3 regions of the Pseudaeromonas sp. HNCC25DJ180 genome follow, and region 3 is predicted to be linked to each of the others. Evidence: predicted binding sites of a transcription regulator. Region 3 holds the regulator's gene; each other region holds the start of a gene.
What was found. The regulator LexA, encoded in region 3, represses DNA repair genes until DNA is damaged. The targets are predictions, from matches to a motif close to ANCTGTNTNNNNANACAGNT.

Region 1 (7,087 bases), on a different contig from region 3:
AGGAGAGCGGCATCATCAGGGTGACGACGGCCACCGGTGCCGCTTCAGTCAGATCGTCCCAATCTACCTTGGCCAGTGACGACATCATCAGGATGGCCACATAGAAGAGTGCCCCCGCTGTGGCGTAGGCCGGAACCATACCCGCCAGCGGCGAGAGAAACAGGGCCAGCAGGAATAGGGCACCGACCGTTACAGCGGTCAGACCGGTACGGCCACCCACGGCGACACCGGAGGCACTCTCGATATAGCTGGTGGTAGAGGAAGTCCCCAGCACAGAGCCTGCAACGGTGGAGACCGCATCAGACATCAGTGCCTTGCCCAGGCGGGGCAGGCGCCCCTGCTTGTCCAGCATGCCCGCCTTGTCGGCCACAGCAATCAGAGTACCCGAGGTGTCAAACAGGATGACAAACAAAAAGGCAAACACCACTGAGAGCATGGCCACGTTGAAGGCACCGGCAGGAGTGGTGAAGCCGCTGGTCAGATCCAGTTGCATAAAGGTCGGAGCCAGACTCGGCGGCATGGAGAATACGCCACCAAATTTCACATCACCCAGGGCCAGACCCAGCGCTGTGATGATGAGGATGGCATAGAGCACGGCCCCCTTGATCTGTCTGTGCGACATGGCAATGATGAGGAAGAAGCCCAGTACGGCCAGAGCCGATGGCAGGGCAGTCACATCCCCCAGACCCACTATGGTGGCCGGGTTGCTCACCACTATGCCGGCATTCTTCAAGGCGATCAGTCCCAGGAACAGACCGATACCGGCACCTATGCCGATACGCAGGCTGTTGGGGATGGAGTTGACGATCCACTCCCGCACCTTGAACATGCTGAGGAACAGGAAGGCCACGCCAGAGAGGAAGACAGCGCCCAGCGCCACCTGCCAGGTGTAACCCATACCCATCACCACCCCGAAGGTGAAGAAGGCATTGAGCCCCATGCCTGGCGCCTGCGCCACCGGATAGTTGGCGTACAGACCCATAATGAAACAGCCAAATGCGGCGGCAAGACAGGTGGCCACAAACACGGCACCATGATCCATACCGGTCTGGGACAAAATTCCCGGGTTAACAAAGATGATATAGGCCATGGTCAGGAAGGTCGTTACCCCTGCCAGGAGCTCGGTGCGCACACTGGTGTTGTGCTCAGAGAGTTTAAACAGTTTCTCTAACATGGATTTTCGATTCCTTGGAGAAGTTGCAATAGTCCTGTGTCTTGTCGAAGGTACTCACCCATTCCCCATCGCACAGTCGACACAACAGTCCCGGCAAGCGCCTGAACCATTATCTCATCTCTCAGCGTAGAGACGGTTCGGTTAAAAACAGCAGAGGGAACAGCCTTGGCCCGACACTTATCCTGCAGAGAGCAGGATTGGAGCGCAATTATAGAGGGGGGCTCCGGCGCATGCCAGCAGAAAACCAGGAGGCGACAAGCAAAGCGGGAGAAAAACAAAAGCCTTTCGGCAGACGCCGAAAGGCCAAACAGCGGAATTAAAACTCTACGAAGGAATCGTACCTGATAGCATGAGCTCAATCAGGTCTTGCGACGGGTACAAACGGCTCTAAATCCAAAGAGAGTGGCGACTTATACCCCCTCTCCTCTTCTCGGCACACCACGCTTTTGGGCTGGCCCAAGGCTGACTCATCACTCATCGAGATCCTGGTGCAGAGGTCGGACAAACGGATCCAACACTGGCTGACACCCCTCCCTCAACAACGCCCGGCACGGATACTACGCCCAGCTTTGGTGCGATGCAACTGGGGCTACTGGCGCCATTCGCCCTCAGGGTGGCATCGCCATTCTCATGTTAATGCCCAGCTAATCTAAACATTACGCTGTTAAAAAATCACGTAACAGAATAAACAGCAGAGCAATAGCCAAGTTGCTGACATAAACCGCTAATGGCGCGTATGATGTATTTTCTGACTATTGACGCCATAGCCAGGCCGCATTAGCCGGCTAACTATTGAGCCCAATCCACATTGGCCTTAGCCTTAGATCCCACCCAAGTTAGGAGCCCTGCCGTGACCGCCTTGACCGAACTCTCCCCCAAGTTACTCTGGTTCTTTTTCGAGCAGATATGTGCCATCCCCCACCCCTCCAAGCATGAGGCGGCGCTCAGTCGCTGGATCCAGTCCTGGGCTCAGGCCCAAGGCTTGAGTGTGCAGGAAGATAGGGTGGGCAACCTCATCATCAAGAAAGCGGCGACACCAGGGATGGAACAACGCAAGGGCGTGGTGCTGCAGGCCCACATCGATATGGTGCCTCAAGCCAATGCCGATACGCCCCATGACTTCACCCGCGACCCCATTCGGCCCTATATCGATGGCGAGTGGGTGCGAGCCCGCGGCACCACACTGGGCGCCGATAACGGCATAGGGGCCGCCGCCTGCCTGGCGGTGTTGGCCGATGACACGCTGCAACATGGCCCGCTGGAAGTGCTGCTGACCATAGATGAAGAGGCCGGGATGACTGGTGCCTTTGGTCTGGAGCCCGGCCTGCTGCAAGGAGAGATACTGCTCAATACCGACTCAGAGCAGGATGGCGAGGTCTACATGGGGTGTGCCGGCGGCATAGATGCCAACATCCACTTCGACTTTAACAGCGAAGCCATTCCGGTCGGCCATCAAGCCCTGCGCCTCTCAGTCAAGGGGCTGCGTGGCGGCCACTCCGGGGTCAACATCCATCAGGATCGCGGCAATGCCAACAAGTTGCTCGCCCGTCTGTTGCAAGGTGCCTGCGAGCAACTCCCCCTGCGCCTGGCTCACATCGAGGGGGGCACACTGCGCAACGCCATTCCCCGTGAGGCCTCGGCCCTGCTGCTGGTGCCCGAAAACCAGGTGACCAGGCTACAACACCTCATTGCCGAGCATGGTCAACGGCTGCAAACCGAGTTGCAGGAGGTGGAACGCAACCTGACTATCGAGTTGCAGAGCAGCGAACCGCCGCTCCACTGCCTGGATGGTGACACCCAGCAGCGACTGCTCGCCGCCCTCGTCGCCTGCCCCAATGGGGTGATCCGCATGAGCCAGGCGATCGCGGGCGTGGTGGAGACCTCCACCAACCTGGGGGTCATCCAGACCGAAGGCCAGCAGGTCTACATCCAGTGTCTGATCCGCTCCCTGAATGAGGAGGGTCGTCGCTATGTGGAGCAGATGACTCGCTCTCTATTCACCCTGGCTGGCGCCCGTTGCCAACTTGGCGGCGGCTATCCGGGTTGGGCACCCGACCCGGCCTCCCCCATCATGGCCCTGTTGCGTGAGCAACATGAGGTGCTATTTGGCAGCGAACCCAAGATCATGGTGATCCATGCCGGGCTGGAGTGTGGTCTGTTCAAAGCCTCCTATCCCCACTGGGACATGGTCTCCTTCGGACCCACCATCCAGGGTGCCCACTCACCGGATGAGAGGGTGCACATCCCCGCCGTCGCCCACTTCTGGCAACTGTTGACCACTCTGCTCACCCAGATCCCGCAGCGGGAAGCCTAGGCGGCAACGGAATGATAACTCGGGGCGCACATGCGCCCTTTTTTCTTCTCCACCACTAGAGTAAAGTGTCGGCGCTTTCGCTGCGCAATAGGGACTCCTCATGAAGACACTATTACCCATAGTCATCAGCCTCGGCCTGCTGATCCCCTTCAGTCCGGTGGGTGAATATTTATGGCACACGACCGAGCAACAGAGCAGCACACTGCTGCACAACACTCAGCAGCGACTGCACACCTGGACGAGTGAGTTCAATCACGCCTCCGCTCTGTTCGCCCAGCAGTGGCGCCAAACTACCCATGAACTGGCCGAGACAGGAGCGCAGAGTCAGCAGCAACTGGCACTTAGTGGCGAAAAACTGGCCGCCGCGTGGCAGCAAGAGCATAGCCAAGTGAGTTCGAAAGTGGCCCAGCAATGGCAAACTACCGCCACGACCCTAGTGCAATGGCCTCAACAGCTGTGGCAACAGGCCATGAGCTCAGGCGAGAGTCAGTGGGCCAACCTGCAGCAACAGCAAGAGCAGTGGCAACATCGCATGAGTCACTCCCTGAGCCAACTCGAAGCCCAGGTCGCCACGCAGACCGAGTAATGTCCAATCGAAATCAAGCGGCAGACCAGGGCGCAGCACAGCCACAGTACTCGCCCACTTAAAACCCCAGAGAGAGCTGAACCGGCGCCGTCAGCGTCGGCGCCATAGCTGGCAAGCCCACCACCAGCCCCAATAGCCGTACCCCCTTACCCTCTCCCCGGCTCCAGGCTTGCTGCAACAGCTGGAGTAACAAGGCGCGGTCCAGCCGTTCACTGCTACGCTCCACCGTCGTCTGTTGAAAATCGGCAAACTTAAGTTTAACCCCCTGGCGCACTATCTCCCCTTCTGGCGAGTGACGTCCCAACCGCCGCCGCAGATCCGCCTCCAGGCGCTCGAGTATGGGCAAGGCCTCGCTCATCTGTTGCAGATCCTGAGGCAAGGTCAGCTCGACCCCCACCGACTTGCGCACCCGACTCACCTCCACCGGCCGCTCATCAATACCCCGCACCCGCTGCAACAACATTTGACCGCACTTGCCAAACTGACGCAGCAACTCATGGGGCGGATAGCTCAGCACATCGGCGCCATTATGCAGACCCAGGGTTGCCAAGCGCTGCGCCGTCTTGCTACCCACACCCGGGATCTTCTGCAATGGCAGATGAGCGACAAACTCTGCCACCTGCTCCGGCCTCAGCACAAACAGGCCATCAGGTTTGTTGAGATCCGAGGCGATCTTGGCCAGAAACTTGTTGGGCGCCACTCCGGCCGAAGCCGTCAACCCTAGCTCACGACGGATATCGGCACGTATGGCCTCGGCTATCAGGGTGGCACTGCCATGCAAGAGGGGCGAATCGGAGACATCCAGATAGGCTTCGTCCAGCGAGAGGGGCTCCACCCGCTCGGCATAGCGCTCGAAGATCGCCCTCAGTTCGGTTGAGACCTGCTGATAGAGCGCCATGCGCCCGGGGATCACCTTCAATTGAGGGCATAAACGCAGGGCATAGGCCGTGGCCATGGCCGAACGCACACCGTAACGGCGAGCCTGATAGTTGCAGGTGGCGATCACGCCTCGCCGATCCGATGCCCCCCCTATGGCCAGAGGGATCTCCCGCAGGGCCGGATCCTCCCGCATCTCCACGGCGGCGAAGAAGCAATCCATATCTATGTGTATGATTTTTCGCATGGCAGATACTGTATGAATAAACAGTTATCTAAATTTAGTCCCTGGCGGCGAAAAAGCCAAGCAGAATAGCCTGCGCAGCAGATAAAACGAAAAAGCCCACCAGCAGGTGGGCTCAGCGCTGAGAGAGCAAGATTAGTGGGGCTCAGGCAAATAGGGCTTGAAGGCGCGGCTGTACTGCTCCTTGAACCCCTCATCTGTCTTGGTAATGGTATAGATGGGCAGATGATGTTCGTTAGCAAACAGCAGGGCTTTCTGGGTACCCATGACCATCAAGCCCGTATCCAGAGCATCGGTGTGCAGGGCCCGGGGCGCGATGACAGTGACCGACATCAAACGATGGGTGATGGGCTTGCCGGTGGTCGGATCTATGATGTGGGAGAAGCGCTGGCCATCCTTCTCATAGTAGTTACGATAGCTACCCGCCGTGCTGATGCCATTGTCGCCAGGCAGTACCACATTCTGTACCGCCCCCAGCTCATCCACGGGTTTGGAGATGGCCACTCGCCAGGGTTGACCCTGGCCATTGTGCCCCTTCAGACGCAGAGCTCCGGCTATCTCCACCATGTAATTGGTGACGCCTCTGTCATCCAGCCACTGGGCCACCTTGTCGGCGGCAAAACCTTCCCCCAGCGTGGAGAGATCCACATAGAGATCCGGATCATCCTTACGCAGGCTGGCCTGCTTGCTGCCCACCTCCACATGCAACTTCTCCAGCCCGATATGCTGACGCGCCAGGGCTATCTGCTCGGTCGAGGGCACCTTGCTGGGACGTTTATCCGGGCCAAAACCCCAGAGATTGACCAGAGGCCCGACCGTAATATCCACGGCCCCCCCCGTCAATTCCCCCGAGCGCAACCCCTCGATCACCACATCAGCCAGATCCTGAGAGACGGGAAAGGGCGTGGTGGCCTTATGCTGATTGAAACGGGAGAGTTCCGAGTCAGGCTTGTAGGTGGAGAGCTGATCGTTGATGCGCGCCAAGATCTGCTCCACCTCATGCTGCAGTTGTGGCTCCCCGCCCGGGTAGTTACCCACAACCTTGACGCCATAATGAGTCCCCATGGTGGGGCCGCTCACCTGCAATTCGGGTTGGGTCGACGGGTTGGACTGTTCACACCCCAGCAGAGGCAGCAGGCAGAACGCCAGCAATAAGGTTATGTGCTTCAAAAATGTACTCCTTATGAGGATAACGCCTGGAACAGGCAAGGCCTGCTTCTGTTGTAACTAAGCAAGGAAGAAGCCAGGCCATTTTCAGAACAAGATACCAGCAAGAGACCACTGGCTAGTTTGTCTGGCTAAAATGACACTTAAATCAGGTCAACTCGTCCGAGGCAAACCGACAATGACCATAACAAAGACAAAGGCAGCGCAATGATAACAAAACCACCAAGCCAAAGCTGGACCTCTCTGATCCTCAGCCTACCTTCCTGAGTTGTGACGTCATCACCTCATAAATAAAAACCCATGTGAATCCATCACTCTGCTCAATCTCACATTCCCGATACTAAGCGCCATGATGGTACAAATTACATACAGCCATTCAGATCCGGTTCAGCCCAACTGGTGATAATTCACTCGTCAGCCCTTGGTCGTTTTGGAGTCGCCATGTTGCCTAACCTTATCGAAATCAGCCGTGCCACCCTGTTTTACGAATATTTGAAACACCTGCAGATCAAAGCCCCGGACATGCGCCACCCCTGGAGCCTAATGCGCGGCAACCGCATGATCGCCTGCATCCAGTGCGACTCTTCCGGCAAACCACACTTCTTCATCGATGGTGCCATGACGCGCATGCCGGCTTAGGGCTAAAACAGCCGCCCCTGAACCTCCTCTTCGGCTAGCCAGGCCAGAGTGTCGGCATCTGGCTCCCCCAGCAGAAAGGGGCTCAGG
Region 2 (7,087 bases), on a different contig from region 3:
TTCAGACTATGGATGAGTACGAAGAGTTCTTCAGCAAGATCCTTCCTGTTGTAACAAGGTTTATGAAAAGTGATGGTACACCAATGGAAGACAGCATGGCACTAACAATAAATTAAAAAACAGCTCACTTTTGAGGGTGAGCTAATAAACAAACAACAATAATAAAAGGCTAATAGTTATTTGCTAACTCTTCGCATTACTTTATCGAACCTGTTTTAGAGTTAATTAAGAATGATAGTTTATCGATTTTTCAATCACTTATTCATTGTTGTAAATGTTTCAACTCAAACATCCTAAGTTTTATATTTTACACTAATTTAAATGGTGTAAGCTATTCGTTTTTCTGTGTGCAAGTATTGGCGTCAAAACAACAATAAATAATTACAAATATACAGTTAAAGAAATTCATTAAGGCTGGTGTGATTATCACCGCACTAGCCGAAGTAGACATTTCTATTATACATTAAAAGATCAAGCTGCTGATTTTGAAAAAGTTAAGAATGCAGAGATATCATTGATCGCAACATAAAATAATATCAAATTATTCACTTGGTTTATAATAATGTATTGACGTGTATATATTACAGGGTTAATGTATACATATAAGAAAAAGTCACACCAAAATAAATAACAATAAATATAAAGGAATTCAAATATGGCTTATGCAAGATTAACCTGCGGTGGCAAAGTAGTTGAAATAAAGAGAACGCTCAGTAGCCCAATCTCTGTTGCTGTTAATGGAAAAGACAGAACGCTTCGAATAAACAGTAATGAAGTTATTGCCAGAGTTGATATTGATGGCGACTTCTCTAAGGTATCAGGAATCACTGCTGAAGAAGCAGTAAGATTCAAGGCTTGGGCTGACAATCAGCAAAAGCAAATCAATGAAGCATTTCTTAGGAATGCCAAGAACGGACTGTACGGTGGCTCACCAGTCATAAAGGCCAGTAAAGGAAAAGATGAAGAGTACAGCAAGCAAGAGCACTATATTGAGTGCAAATCTGGTGAGTTCAACGGAATAATTGAGGGTGCGAGATTAGTTGGTGCTAAATATACTGAATTGAGCGCAGCTAAGCAGAGCACACAGGAAACAAAATACTTCACAAATACTCAAGACAAAAGAGCATCTCAGGTTTTAAAGGAAATTAATGAAGCTATGATTACCTTAATTAACAAAGGTGATGTTAAAGGTAAAGAAAAAATTTGCTTTGATGAGTTATGTGATTTATTTAGAGAGAACAGAGTGTTGTCAAAAATGTTCACTCGCAACTTCCAAGATAGAAACAAAAAGATATTAAATCATGATGCTTTGTACGGAACATTAAGAGACGGGAAGCCAATAAGAAAAATAGTATTTGATATATGTGAAATACCAAAATGCAAGAAGATTACTATTGATGTGCTAATACCAGAAAACAAGAAGCTTACTATGGGTGCGCAAATATCAGACGACAAGACGATTACTGCTGACGAGCAGTAAGATAGAAGGGAACAGCACATGGCCTCTTTCATCGCTTGCGATGGAATAGAAAAAACTTTTGTTACTTGAATGATTCGAGCCATATCCGTAAAGCATGCTTATCATTGTTTTATGACAAAGGATATTCGACAATATTTGGAAGATGAACAAGCAAAGGAAAACAACATGAGATTAAGTAAAGAAATATACGAAAGCGAAACTATTTACGACAAGAGAAGAAGATGGAACAGCAGTTTTGCAGAAAAGAAGAAAGCAGATGGATTTGTTCATATTCATATGCGAGTTAGACCAGAGGTAAGAACGTCAATTGCAGTTCTCAAAAAATCTTACGGACTGAAGAGCGCAGAACAGGTCTTGGAGAAAATGATTTCTGATGCACTGGCGGCCGAAGGCAAGAGTCTCAGCGACATTACTGTTACTGGTACCAACCGAATCCATGCTGATAACGGAAACTGCGCTACTGTTGATGAAATCTATCATGAACTCTTTGATGGAATAAACCTAGAGCAGATCATTGAGCATTACTACAACATTCTGAATCGTAGAAGTATACTCGCATGAATCGCACTCAACTGGTTGTTAACAAATGATTATCAAAAATGAAGTTAATAAAATAATTGATGTTGTTTGTGATATTTGCGATGACAGTACGTCAGACAACAACCGATGCGGCCCACAGTTCGGAACTCTGCATGCCAAGTGGGGTTTTGATTCTAATCACAATGGCGAGGCTTATGAGGTTCATCTGTGCGAGAGCTGCTTCTTCCAGGCGCTGGCCAATATCAACGAGCAGCGAAGGGGCCAGCTAATGTTTTCCGAGCAGGGGTATGTGTTCAATCCTGATTTTGGAAAGGTAACAACTCATGACTAGCTGTAGATAAACCCACTGATCGTTCACTCAACACTACCGGCGAGGACGACAGATAGTCCTGATGTTCAGCAGGGATTGCGCTGAGGGTACCGAGGTCTCCGTCAGTAAAATCTTCGTTGGTTTGGCTTACCGCAGCGTCAAGACGGCTCTCAAACTTTACGAGCATCTGGTAACGCCGATCAAGGCCATGATCGTGGAGAACCCATCGCTCAGTTATCGAACCGTAGCGGCACTGCTGGTCTTTAGGTATAGCGCATCTTCCTGCTCAAGGGGGGTGGCAAGTCCGTAAACGTCCGGTTGGGATTCGCGCGCGGATCTAGGCCTTGCCCTCGGTTGTCTGCCCCCAATCAGCGTTGTGCGACACTCTAGCGCATCAAAAGCGACTTTATGATTGTCTTTCGTTCGATCCCGCTCTTTCTTTTTGGTTTCAAGTTCATGTCGAAGACCTGCCTTTGATTCCACACTACCTAGCTGGATTTGGATCGCGGCAATTGCATCTTCAATCTCTTTGTTCTTTTCACCAACGATGGCAAACGTCTTGATCTCGCCATTGGCTTGATTGACCAAGAAACTTAGATTCTCGTTGACGAAATCACGGTTGTAGACCCGAATGTCGTAGCCATGACCAACAAGGCCAGCCTGTGTTACATCACCTTTGTCACCGTGGACAGTGAAGGTTGAGCCTTCGTAGTTGAGCGGAATGCGGCCTGTTTCCATAGCACGGAAAATTCGGGATAGGGTAGTCTTGCCAGAGTAGTTTCGCCCGTAGAGAATGTTGAGCCTCTTGAAGTTTTGGACGTTGCCGCCCGCATCCTTAAGACTTTTCTTCCAAGCAAGGGCCGTAAAACTGCCGAAACTATCAATATCAACCTGGCTGAACATGGACTCTCCCTGAGTAGTAGCTCTTGGTTGCCGATTTGCAAGTAAAACAGATTCTTCAGCTAGTTTACTCTGAGCTGAGGAAAACGGCATCAGGGTTTCGGGTCTCAATCATGGCTAAAAAGCTTGGTCAATCGCTTCGTGTTTAGGCGGGTGAGCTCCGTTCTCTATAGGACTATTCGCTGGAGTAAACATCGAGGAATAGTGTAGAAAGGAGTAGATCGTTTTGCTGTGTGTTTGATGTCCAGAATTACCTACCTCGCGACCGGTAGATCAGCCCACGACGTGGTGTAACTTGGGCTCAAGTGTTCGCGTTTCATCATCCACTCTGAAGCATCCACGCCTTTCGATGCAAAGCCAACATGACCCAGACCGCTATGGTTGATTTCGTCGATTACGGCCATTAACCGATGATCTAATGAATCTGAATTGTCGAACAGGTCCGCCTGCTGGTGATCTCGTGGTGTAAATGACCCAAGAATAACGCCTCCTTTTTGGTATCGGAAACCGTCACGCCAGATATGCGGTAGCAGGCTGGTTACATGATGTAGAAGCTCTCGGGTATCGTCTGTCGGTCGCGGGAGTTTGGCCGAGAGTTGGTTGCCATAGTACGGCTCATTTCCACTAAAAGGGCTGGTTCGGAAGAATATGCTCACATGCTGGCAGCGCATTTGTTCTTTGCGTAGTTTCTCTGCTGCCCGCTCCATAAATGCTGATAAGGCCTGACGCATAGCAGTCTGATCTGTGATCCGCTCGCCGAACGAGCGGCTGCTGACTATTTGCTGCTTTGCAGGAGTGGATATTTGTAATTCCGAACAAGGAATGCCGCGAAGTTCCTGGATCACCCTTTCCACCACAACGCCATATCTCAGGCGGATCTGTTTGGGTGGCACGGCAATTAGATCCGCAACAGTAGCTACCCCTTCGGCCTGTAGCTGTTTATTAAGGGCACGACCAATACCCCACACTTCATCAATAGGCGTGATGGACATCAGCCGGGCTCTGCGTACTTGATCTCTGATGTCAACGACACCACCTGTGGCGGGCCATTTCTTCGCGGCGTAGTTAGCCAGTTTGGCCAAGGTTTTTGTTGGGCCAATACCCACACCTACGGTTAGGCCTGTGTACTGCTGAATGGTGGCTCGGATCTGGTGCCCGAACTCAACAAAATCACCTGCCCACAAAGCGCCTAGTTCAACAAAAGCCTCATCAATGGAGTAAATCTCAATAGCGGGAACCATACTCTCCAGCGTGGTCATCACTCGCTGAGACATATCGGCATAGAGCGCATAGTTGCTGGAGAAGTAGATGCCACCGATTCGCTCAAAATCTCGCTTGATCTTGAAGTAGGGAACGCCCATTTTGATGCCAATTTTCTTGGCCTCGGCAGAGCGGGCCACCACGCATCCATCGTTGTTGGACAGCACTACAATCGGTCGACCAACTAAGTCAGGCCGGAACAGTCTCTCACAACTGGCGTAGAAATTGTTTACGTCAACAAGAGCAATCACAGTGGTCATCTTAGTGCTGGCATTGCTTGTGGATGACGAAGGTAACCACGCCAAAAATCTCTAATGACTGTTCGGCCTGGAAAAGGATGGGCTGATAGGTTGGATTGGCTGGCAGCAGGGCGATATTCGGGGTGAGTTGCAATATCTTCACGGTGAATTCACCATCAACACAGGCAATCACTGTGTCGCCATGACGTGCGCTGATAGAGCGGTCCACAACCAGCAGGTCTCCATCCAGAATGCCCGCGTCCTTCATGCTGTCACCAGCCGCCCGCACGAAGTAGGTTGCCGCAGGTCGGCTGATGCATAACTGGTTCAGATCCAGTGTTGCCTCTACATAGTCCTGAGCTGGGCTTGGGAAACCACAGGAAGCAGGTGATGCGAATAGCGGCAACCCGAGAGTAGGAGGGTTATCAGTGGGTTTTAGGAACATGGGTTATCTCAGTCATCTGTATATATATACAGTATATAGTGATAGCAATATCTAGATCCACTTCCTTAATAATCAATGACGTAGTTTCATCTAGGGTTGATTGACACTACTAGCCATAGTAGATTCGAAATAGATTTTGTTGTTGCGTGTTGTGCCAAAGCAACAACCTCTAGCAAATAGTTGTAGCACTAATTATTGAATGAAATCATTCGGTTAGTGTGATTCATGTGTCATAGACTAGTACGAACACAACAATTAGAACTACCGCATAGGATTACCGATGGCCGTAAATCAGGCGAAGATTTTTGAACAACTCGAGCAACTGACCAACGAGCTGGACCGTAACGAGTTTATCTATGGCTTTATGACCGCCTTCGACTTTCCCAAGGCCAGTATCTCTCAGGTGCGACAAGGTGGTCCCCGTAACGTAGCGAAAGAGGTTGGGCACGTCGCGCTAAAGAATAAACTCTATTACCAGAGTGCATCGGAAGGGGATGATCTCGAAGCTCTACTGAAACAGCGCATTGATGACCCGGCTATTGCCAAGAACAAGATCCGCTTTGTGCTAGTCACAGATTTTGTGCGCTTCCTGGCGTGGGACACTCTCAGTAAAGAACAGCTCGATATTGAGCTAGAAGAGCTGCACAGCAACTATGGCTTCTTTCTTCCGCTGGTTGGTCTGGAGAAGGCCATCATTAGCAGCGAGAACCCTGCCGATGTGAAGGCGGCTGAGAAGCTGGGCCAGCTTTTTGACCTGATCCGCGACCAAAATGATCTTAGCCAACCTGCCGATATCCACGCTCTGAATGTATTTTTGACCCGCTTGCTGTTCTGCCTGTTTGCAGAAGATACCGGCATCTTTGCCCCAGCCCAATTCACTTCAGCCATCAAAGGCTTTACCGAGGATAATGGCAGCAATCTCGACGTTTTCCTCGAGCAGATTTTCTCGGTGCTCAACAGTGAACCGGGGAGTGCCAAGCGGAAAAATATGCCTGTGCATTTGGCCGCATTCCCCTACGTTAACGGCGGGCTATTTGCCGCCGATGAACCCATACCGGCGCTCGGGAAGAAGGGGCGTAAACTCTTGCTTGAATGCGGCACCATGGATTGGAGCGAGATCAACCCGGATATCTTCGGCAGCATGTTCCAGGCGGTGATCGATGCCAAGCAGCGCAGTCGCTTAGGCCAGCACTATACCTCCTATAGCAATATCATGAAGGTGATTAAGCCACTGTTTCTTGAGCCTTTACAGGCTGAACTGGAGGCCTTGCAACAGGTCGCGGTCAACAAACGCGCCAAGGGGCTACAAGCCTTGTTGGTACGGTTGGGCAAGATCAAGGTATTCGATCCAGCCTGTGGCTCGGGTAACTTCTTGATCGTGGCTTACAAGGAACTGCGTAAATTCGAGATGGCGGTGATCAGGGCCTTAAAGGAGGTAGACCCGCAAGGTTTCACCATGAGTGGGCTACATTTGTCACAGTTTTACGGCATCGAGATCGATGATTTTGCCTGTGAAATCGCCCGGCTTTCACTCTGGCTGGCCGAACACCAGCTTAATAGCCTGTGGCAACAGGAGTTTGGTTTTGCCCCACCAGCGTTACCATTGCGTGAGAGCGGTAATATTCATAGTGGCAATAGCCTACGTTTGGATTGGCAGCAAGTATGCCCCAAGGAGGCTGAGGATGAGGTCTATGTGATCGGTAATCCGCCATTTTTGGGGCATGCAGGAAGGGATGAAACCCAAAAAACAGATTTACAGCACGTTTTCTCTAATATTAAAACCACTAACAAGCTGGATTATGTCACCTGCTGGTTTTGGAAAGGTGCACAATATATTCAACACGCTAAGGCTGAACTAGCATTAGTAGCAACCAACTCTATCTGCCAAGGTGAGCAAGTATCAGCTCTTTGGC
Region 3 (7,087 bases):
GTCGTTACGCAGTTGCAGATTCTCATCCTTGAGCTGTTGCAGCTGGATCATCAGCTCCTCTTTTTCCATTTTCAGCAGGGAGATGTTATCGACGGCGGTTTGCACCTTCGCTTCCAGTTGTTCCAGCACTTCTAAAGACATAGTCATACCCATTCTCTGGTTCATGTTGAGCAGGGGGCTAGCCCCTCATTTGTGGTCAGCATACCCCGTCAGCCCAGTGGCAACAAGGGTTACAGCCTGGTTTGCTCGGCTGGCGTATCCTATCGCTCGTTTCCTGCTCGGCATATTTAATCACAGCCATTGATAGAGGATGAACAGGGCGCCACAGACTCCCAACATCTTAGCCGCATAGCCCAGATTCCAGATTAACAGGTCTTTCGCTCGAACCTTGTAGCAGGCCAACAGCGCCAGATTAGCTCCCGAAAGAGGAGTGGCGCCAGTGGAGAGCCCCCAGCCCAGCAGAAAGGTCATCCCCAACAGGTTGGGGTCGGGGTGCAGGTGCCAGAGTAGCGGCGCGATGGAAGAGATGGTGATGATGGGATGGACCCCGAAGTAGGCGATGAACAGGATCAGGGTGACGGTCAGGGTGGCCTCCAGAGCACCGAAGTGGTGGAACATGGCAAGCAGGGGTTGGGGCGACCAGACCTGGGTCAAGGCATTGACGCTGGCGGCGAGCAGCCCTGCGCCGAGAAACAGTACTATCTGGCTGCCCATGGCAGGGAAGCGCTGGGTGACCTGGCGCCTTAGCGTGGGTCCTAGATCCTGTTTGGGCATCAACAAGAAGGAGATGAGGGGAGCGCAGAGGGAGATGATGCCTATGATGCTGAGGTTGGGCCACAACAGGCGACCCGCCACCACGGCCAGGGCCAGCAAGCCTGGCAGCATGAGGGTGTGCAGGCTCAGTGGGTAGCCTTCGAAATCGTGGACACCCAAATTTTTCACCTCCAGCAGGGTGATCACCATGGCGGCCAGGGTGCCTAGCAGGCCAAAGGGCAGGATATGGCTGAAGATCATGCCAGGGGCATAGGTAACGGCCACGGCCATGGCGATGAAGAAGGGGGACCAGAAGGCCGCACAGCAGTAGATGCGGCTGAGCATGATCACCTGACGGCGCTCCAGTGTCCCCTGCTTGGCCAGGTGATCGCCAACCACGAACAGCACCGACATGTTGATGACTGCACCCAGTAGATTGACGCCCAGCAGAGTGCCCCACACGCCCTTCCAGCCGCGCCAGCTCCCCTTGGTCTGGCTCAATGAGCCGGTGGCCAGGTTCAGGCAACTGACGGCAGCAAACAGTGTGACCATGTCTATGTTGGGCAACAGCATGGCATCCAGCGTCAGTTTGGCGCCTTGACTCCAGGCTAGCAGCAACAACAACAGGGCGGCGAGGTAGAGTGCCAAGCATTGGCGGCGAGCGGCACGATCCAGTTTTGGCCCCAGCAGCAGGGCAGCGGCCCAGGCTAAGGCTGCTGCTGGCCAGATGGTCAGCTGCAGGTAGAGATGGGCAAGATCGGCCAGCCACATGAAGAGGATCAAGATGCCAGCGATGGGTTTACTCAAGCCAGAATTCCTATTACTGGCGAGGCCGGGCCGGTGAATGAGTTGCCTCCTGTGGCCCGCCAGACGCGAAAAGTGCCTGGGGTCAGATCCCCTGGTTCATATCCAGCGAGGGTTTGTCACAGCCGGGGTAACCCACTACCTTGGCGGGAACGCCCGCCACCGTGGTGTGGGGTGGCACGGCCTGCAGTACTACGCTACCGGCGCCAATCTTGGCACCGCGACCCACCTCTATGTTGCCCAGCACCTTGGCACCTGCGCCTATCATCACCCCTTCACGGATCTTGGGGTGGCGGTCACCATGCTCCTTGCCAGTACCGCCGAGGGTGACGTTTTGCAGTATGGAGACATCGTTCTCCACTACCGCGGTTTCACCTATGACTATGCCCGAGGCATGGTCAAACATGATGCCCTGACCGATTTGGGCGGCGGGATGCACATCGACGCCGAATACCACAGAGATCTGATTCTGTAGGAAGGTGGCCAGGGGTCGGCGATTCTGACTCCAGAGCCAGTGAGCCACCCGGTAGCCCTGCAGAGCGTGAAAGCCCTTGAGATAGAGCAGGGGGGTTGAGTAGAAGCGCACGGCGGGATCCCGCTCCTTGACGGCGCAAATATCGGCCGCGACGGCATCCATGATGCCGCTATCGGCGTTGAGCGCCGTTTCGATCACCTCACGCAGCACCATGGCGGGCATGACTGAGCAGCCCAGTTTGTTGGCCAGTTGGAAGCTCAAGGCCGAGCGCAGGCTCTCATGATTGAGTATGGTGGAGTGGAAGAAGCTGGCGAGCATGGGCTCTTCGGCCGCCATCAAAATGGCTTCTTCGCGGATCTTGTCCCAGGTCAGTTGTTTCAAGCAGGCCATAATTTACCCTTCTACTACTGCATCTTGTTGGGCCAATGGTGTTGCCATCTTCTCGTGCTCCAGGGCCGAGATGGGATCCATGTGTATGATGATGTCGGAAATGGGAAATGCCTCTTGCAGCAGCACTTCCACCCGATCAGCGATGTTGTGTGCCTGGACTAAAGGCAATTGGTCATCCAACTCCAGATGTAGCTGAATAAATCGCATCTGGCCAGATTGACGGGTACGCAGGTCATGAATGCCATGGACGCCAGACATGGTGGTGGCAATCTGGCGGATGGCTTCACGATCCTCATCGGGCAATTGGCGATCAAGCAGGGTCTGCACCGCTTCATAGCCTATCTGTAGGGCGCTGCGCAGAATATAAAGACCCAGCAAGATGGCACACAGGCCATCGGCCCAGAGCCAGCCATACCAGGAGAGTCCCAACGCTAGCAGCACACCCGCATTGAGCAGCACATCAGATTGGTAGTGCAGTCGGTCAGCCTTGATCGCTTGACTGTTGGTGCGCTGTACCACATAGCTTTGGAATAGCACCAGGAGACAAGTGAGGATCAGCGCCCCTAGGGTGACCCAGAGACCCAAATCCAGATGGCGCATTGGCTCTGGGTTCACCAGGCGCGAGAAACCGTTCATCACCAGCACTACGGCTGATCCGGTGATAAAGGCCGCCTGGGCCAGACTGGCCAGGGATTCCGCCTTGCCGTGACCGAAGCTGTGGTCATCATCGGCAGGCACCAGAGCGTAGCGGATGGCCAGCAGATTGATGATCGAGGCGCTGATATCCATCAGGGAGTCGGTCAGGGAGGCGAGCATGCTCGAAGAGCCGGTGAGCAGCCAGGCACTCAGCTTGGCCAGGATCAGTACGCCGGCCGTGGCGGTAGAGGCCAGCCCGGCCAGGGTCACCAGGCGGGAGTAGGAGGCTTGGGTCACAGTGTCATCCTCGACAAACCAGCCAATGCTCCGCATCGGCAAATGTGAAAAAGATCACTATCATACCCGCATCATCAGGCAGGACAAACCATCTTGCGCAGCTTGGGGAAAAGTGGCGAGCAATCCTTGATTCCCTGTTACCGCCAGCTTGGTTATCCTAGCGCCCCCAGCCAGGCCGAGGAGCCACAATGCTGCATATAGTGCTGTTTCAGCCCGAGATCCCGCCCAATACCGGCAACATCATCCGCCTCTGTGCCAATACCGGCTACAAGCTGCATCTGATCGAACCCTTAGGTTTTGCCTGGGATGATAAGCGGGTGCGACGCGCCGGGCTCGATTACCACGAATTTGCCGAGGTGCAGCGCTATCCGGATCTGGCCAGCTGTCTGCAGGCTCTGGATAACCCCAGGGTATTTGCTTGCACCACCAAGGGTAAGCAGTGCCCATCGGATGTCTGTTTTCAGGCCGGGGATGTACTGCTGTTTGGTCCCGAGACTCGGGGGCTGCCCGCTGAGATTATCGAGAGTCTGCCGCCGGAACAGCGCTTGCGTCTGCCCATGTTGCCTCAGAGTCGCAGCATGAACCTCTCCAATGCGGTGGCGGTGTTTGTCTATGAAAGCTGGCGCCAGCTAGGGTACGCTGGCTCGGTTTAAACGGCTGGAGGGGCGTGGTTGCCCACGCCAGGGGAGTGATGCAAGCGGAGTGACATACTGTTGCCGCTTTTGCTGAGGCGAGCTTGCTCGCGAACAGGCAACAATTCGCGTGCAAATTCGCTCTACAGCAGAGTCCAGAGTGACGAGCCATGACAAGGGTGTTCGGGCCGCTTAGTGCCACTCACCATTGCGGATCACGCCCACCGCCAAGCCTTCGATGTTCAGGTGCTGCTCGGTGAGATCCACCTGGATGGGTTCCAGCTCATCGTTTTCCGGGCGCAGCAACACCAGGTTACCCTTGCGCTCGAAGCGTTTCACTGTCACCTCATCATCACCCACGCGGGCCACTATGACCTGGCCATTGCGCACCTGTTCTGTCTTATGCACCGCCAACAGGTCTCCATCCAGAATGCCGATGTTCTTCATGCTCATACCTTGAACGCGCAGCAGAAAGTCGGCGCGGGGGTGGAACATGGCGGGATCTATCTGGTAGTGGGTCTCAACATGTTCCTGGGCCAAAATAGGTTCACCGGCGGCCACTCGCCCTATGAGGGGTAAGCCCAGCTCCTCCGATACTTCATCCTCTTGCTGTAGCAGCTGAATGCCGCGAGAGGTGCCAGGCATGATATGAATGACCCCTTTGCGGGCGAGGGCCTTGAGGTGCTCTTCGGCGGCGTTGGCGGACTTGAAGCCCAAGCGCAAGGCGATCTCGGCGCGGGTGGGGGGCATGCCGGTTTGTTGCATACACTCTTTGATGAGCGCTAGCACTTCAGCCTGCCGGGGTGTGAGAAGTTTCATACTATTCGCCTGTTTATTTATACAGATTACTGTGAGTATATACAGGCGTTAGAGAATCGCAAGGCCGATGACCCTTGTGACAGGAAAATCTTTGCTGGCTGCGACTTGGCTCTCTCCTTGGCTCCTGATTGGGCTGCGCCGGGGCCTCAGGACAAGTCGGGCCAGTTTTGCTATGCTGGCGCGGTTCTGTTTTTGTGAGGTTCACTCCCATGTCCTTTGGCTCCGCCCTGGCTCGAAGCCTGTGCCGCCTGCCTGTCCGCCTGCTGGTCAATCACACCAGCCTGCCGGAAGACCCGCTTACTCAGCTGCAGCTCGATCTGACCCGACCCATAGTCTATGCCTTGAGCACGGACTCCCTCAGCGATCTGTTGACCCTGGAGTTGTGTGCCGCCGAGTTGGGCCTGCCGAGCCCCTTCACTCCCCTGCAGTGGCAGGGCGAGAGTTGTCCGCGCTATGTGTGTCTGGATCAGCCGCCCTTGCCCTTTGGTATCCCGCGCCGGGAAGAGCCCAAGCTGGCGACTTTCCAGCGCTGGCTGGTCCTGCATGAGCAAGATCCGACACTGGACATCCAACTCTTGCCGGTCACCCTGTTGTGGCAGCGGGCACCGGGCCGGGAGCAGCAGCGTTTGCAACCGCCGCCCAAAGTACCCAATGCCCTGCGCAAGGCGCTGACCGTGCTGTTGCATGGTCGGGAGAATCGGGTGCGCTTCTCTGCGCCGGTTTCACTGCGCGCGCTGGTCAGCGAGTTGGGGACAGACGAGAGTGTGGCCCACAAGCTGGCCCGGGTGGCGCGCATCCACTTCAGCCGTCAGCGGCAGGCATCCAAGGGACCCAAGCTGCCGGACCGCCAGCAGCTATTCCGTCAATTGTTACGCAGCGAAGCCATAGTGCAGGCCATCCAAGCTCAAGCTAAGGCCGAGGGCGTGGATGAAGCGCTAATGCGCAAGCGGGCCCACAGTTATCTGGATGAGATGGCCTCGGATCTCTCCTACCGACTGATCCGCATTGGCGATACGCTGTTGGGCTGGTTGTGGCACAAGCTCTATCGTGGCATCTCGGTCCATGGGGCCGAGGCGGTACGACGCCTGGCGCGCGAGGGGCACGAGATCATCTATATGCCCTGCCACCGCAGCCACATGGATTACCTGCTGCTCTCTTATGTCATCTATCATCAAGGCATGGTGCCGCCCCATATCGCCGCCGGCATCAACCTCAACTTTTGGCCCGCTGGCCCCCTGTTCCGATATGGTGGCGCCTTCTTCCTGCGTCGCAGTTTCAAGGGCGACAAGCTCTACAGCACAGTATTCCGCGAATACCTGAACCAGCTCTTTGCCCGGGGTTATGCGGTGGAGTACTTCACCGAAGGGGGACGTTCCCGCACTGGCCGCCTGTTACAGCCCAAGACCGGCATGATCGCCATGACGCTGCAGGCCCAGCTGCGCGGTATCAATCGACCGCTCACCTTTGTTCCCGTCTATCTGGGCTATGAGCATGTGATGGAGGTGAACACCTACCTCAAGGAGCTCAAGGGCAGTCGTAAGGAGAAGGAGAGCTTCTGGCAGGTGCTGGGTATTCTCGGCAAGTTGCGCAACTTCGGCCGCAGCTTCGTTAATTTTGGCGAGCCCCTGACCCTGCATCAGTTCCTGCAACAGGAGGTACCCGAGTGGCGGGCCGACCTGGACCCGAGCGGTCAGCACAAGCCAGAATGGTTGGCACCGACCGTGGATAAGTTAGCCAACCAGCTGATGACCAGAATTAACAGCGCGGCGGCGGTCAATGGGCTGACCCTGAGTGCCCTGGCGCTGCTGGCCACCGAGAAGCAGGCATTGCCGCGCGAGGAGTTGGTGGCTCAAATTCACCTCTATACCGAGCTGTTAAGGCGAGCCCCCTATAGTCGCCATAGCACTGTGCCCGGGATTGGTGCCGAGCAGTTGCTGGCCCAGGCGCTGGAGCTCAACAAGTTTCAGGTGGTGGAAGACAGGCTAGGGCAGATCATCACCATGGATCGTTATCAGGCGATCCTGATGACCTTCTACCGCAACAACATACTGCACCTCTTCGCCCTGCCGGGCTTGGTGGCCAGTTTGATAGAGCGCAACGAGGGGTTGGATAACGCGACTCTGCTGACCCACTGCCAGCGTCTCTATCCATTGCTCAAGAGCGAGCTGTTCCTGCGCTTTGAGATGACGGAATTGGCAAGCGAGGTGGAGGTGATACTCCACTCCTTGGTGGAGTTGCAGCTGATTGAAGTGCGTCAAGAGGGGTATTGGGTGCGACCGGC

Region 1: a site for LexA is predicted at 5,204-5,223, ahead of dinB (DNA polymerase IV). Genes of this name have one in related genera too.
Region 2: a site for LexA is predicted at 5,189-5,208, ahead of umuD (translesion error-prone DNA polymerase V autoproteolytic subunit). Genes of this name have one in related genera too.

Annotation. Positions count from the first base shown of each region.
Region 1 covers NZ_JBVAYF010000002.1:212,067-219,153, reverse strand. Annotated here, with positions in the region: gene ACZYTD_RS02885 (NCS2 family permease) at 1-1,174, opposite strand, end outside; gene ACZYTD_RS02880 (aminoacyl-histidine dipeptidase) at 2,025-3,488, shown strand; gene ACZYTD_RS02875 (hypothetical protein) at 3,589-4,074, shown strand; gene dinB (DNA polymerase IV) at 4,133-5,197, opposite strand; gene ACZYTD_RS02865 (FAD:protein FMN transferase) at 5,330-6,364, opposite strand; gene ACZYTD_RS02860 (hypothetical protein) at 6,803-7,000, shown strand; gene ACZYTD_RS02855 (DUF1848 domain-containing protein) at 7,003-7,087, opposite strand, start outside.
Region 2 covers NZ_JBVAYF010000007.1:107,858-114,944, reverse strand. Annotated here, with positions in the region: gene ACZYTD_RS08190 (relaxase/mobilization nuclease domain-containing protein) at 1-116, shown strand, start outside; gene ACZYTD_RS08185 (hypothetical protein) at 656-1,480, shown strand; gene ACZYTD_RS08180 (hypothetical protein) at 1,616-2,041, shown strand; gene ACZYTD_RS08175 (hypothetical protein) at 2,067-2,351, shown strand; gene ACZYTD_RS08170 (AAA family ATPase) at 2,565-3,233, opposite strand; gene umuC (translesion error-prone DNA polymerase V subunit UmuC) at 3,485-4,750, opposite strand; gene umuD (translesion error-prone DNA polymerase V autoproteolytic subunit) at 4,752-5,174, opposite strand; gene ACZYTD_RS08155 (class I SAM-dependent DNA methyltransferase) at 5,455-7,087, shown strand, end outside.
Region 3 covers NZ_JBVAYF010000003.1:2,392-9,478, forward strand. Annotated here, with positions in the region: gene ACZYTD_RS03110 (cell division protein ZapB) at 1-141, opposite strand, end outside; gene ACZYTD_RS03115 (hypothetical protein) at 292-1,560, opposite strand; gene cysE (serine O-acetyltransferase) at 1,643-2,422, opposite strand; gene fieF (cation efflux pump FieF) at 2,426-3,355, opposite strand; gene trmL (tRNA (uridine(34)/cytosine(34)/5-carboxymethylaminomethyluridine(34)-2'-O)-methyltransferase TrmL) at 3,544-4,008, shown strand; gene lexA (transcriptional repressor LexA) at 4,180-4,806, opposite strand; gene plsB (glycerol-3-phosphate 1-O-acyltransferase PlsB) at 5,016-7,087, shown strand, end outside.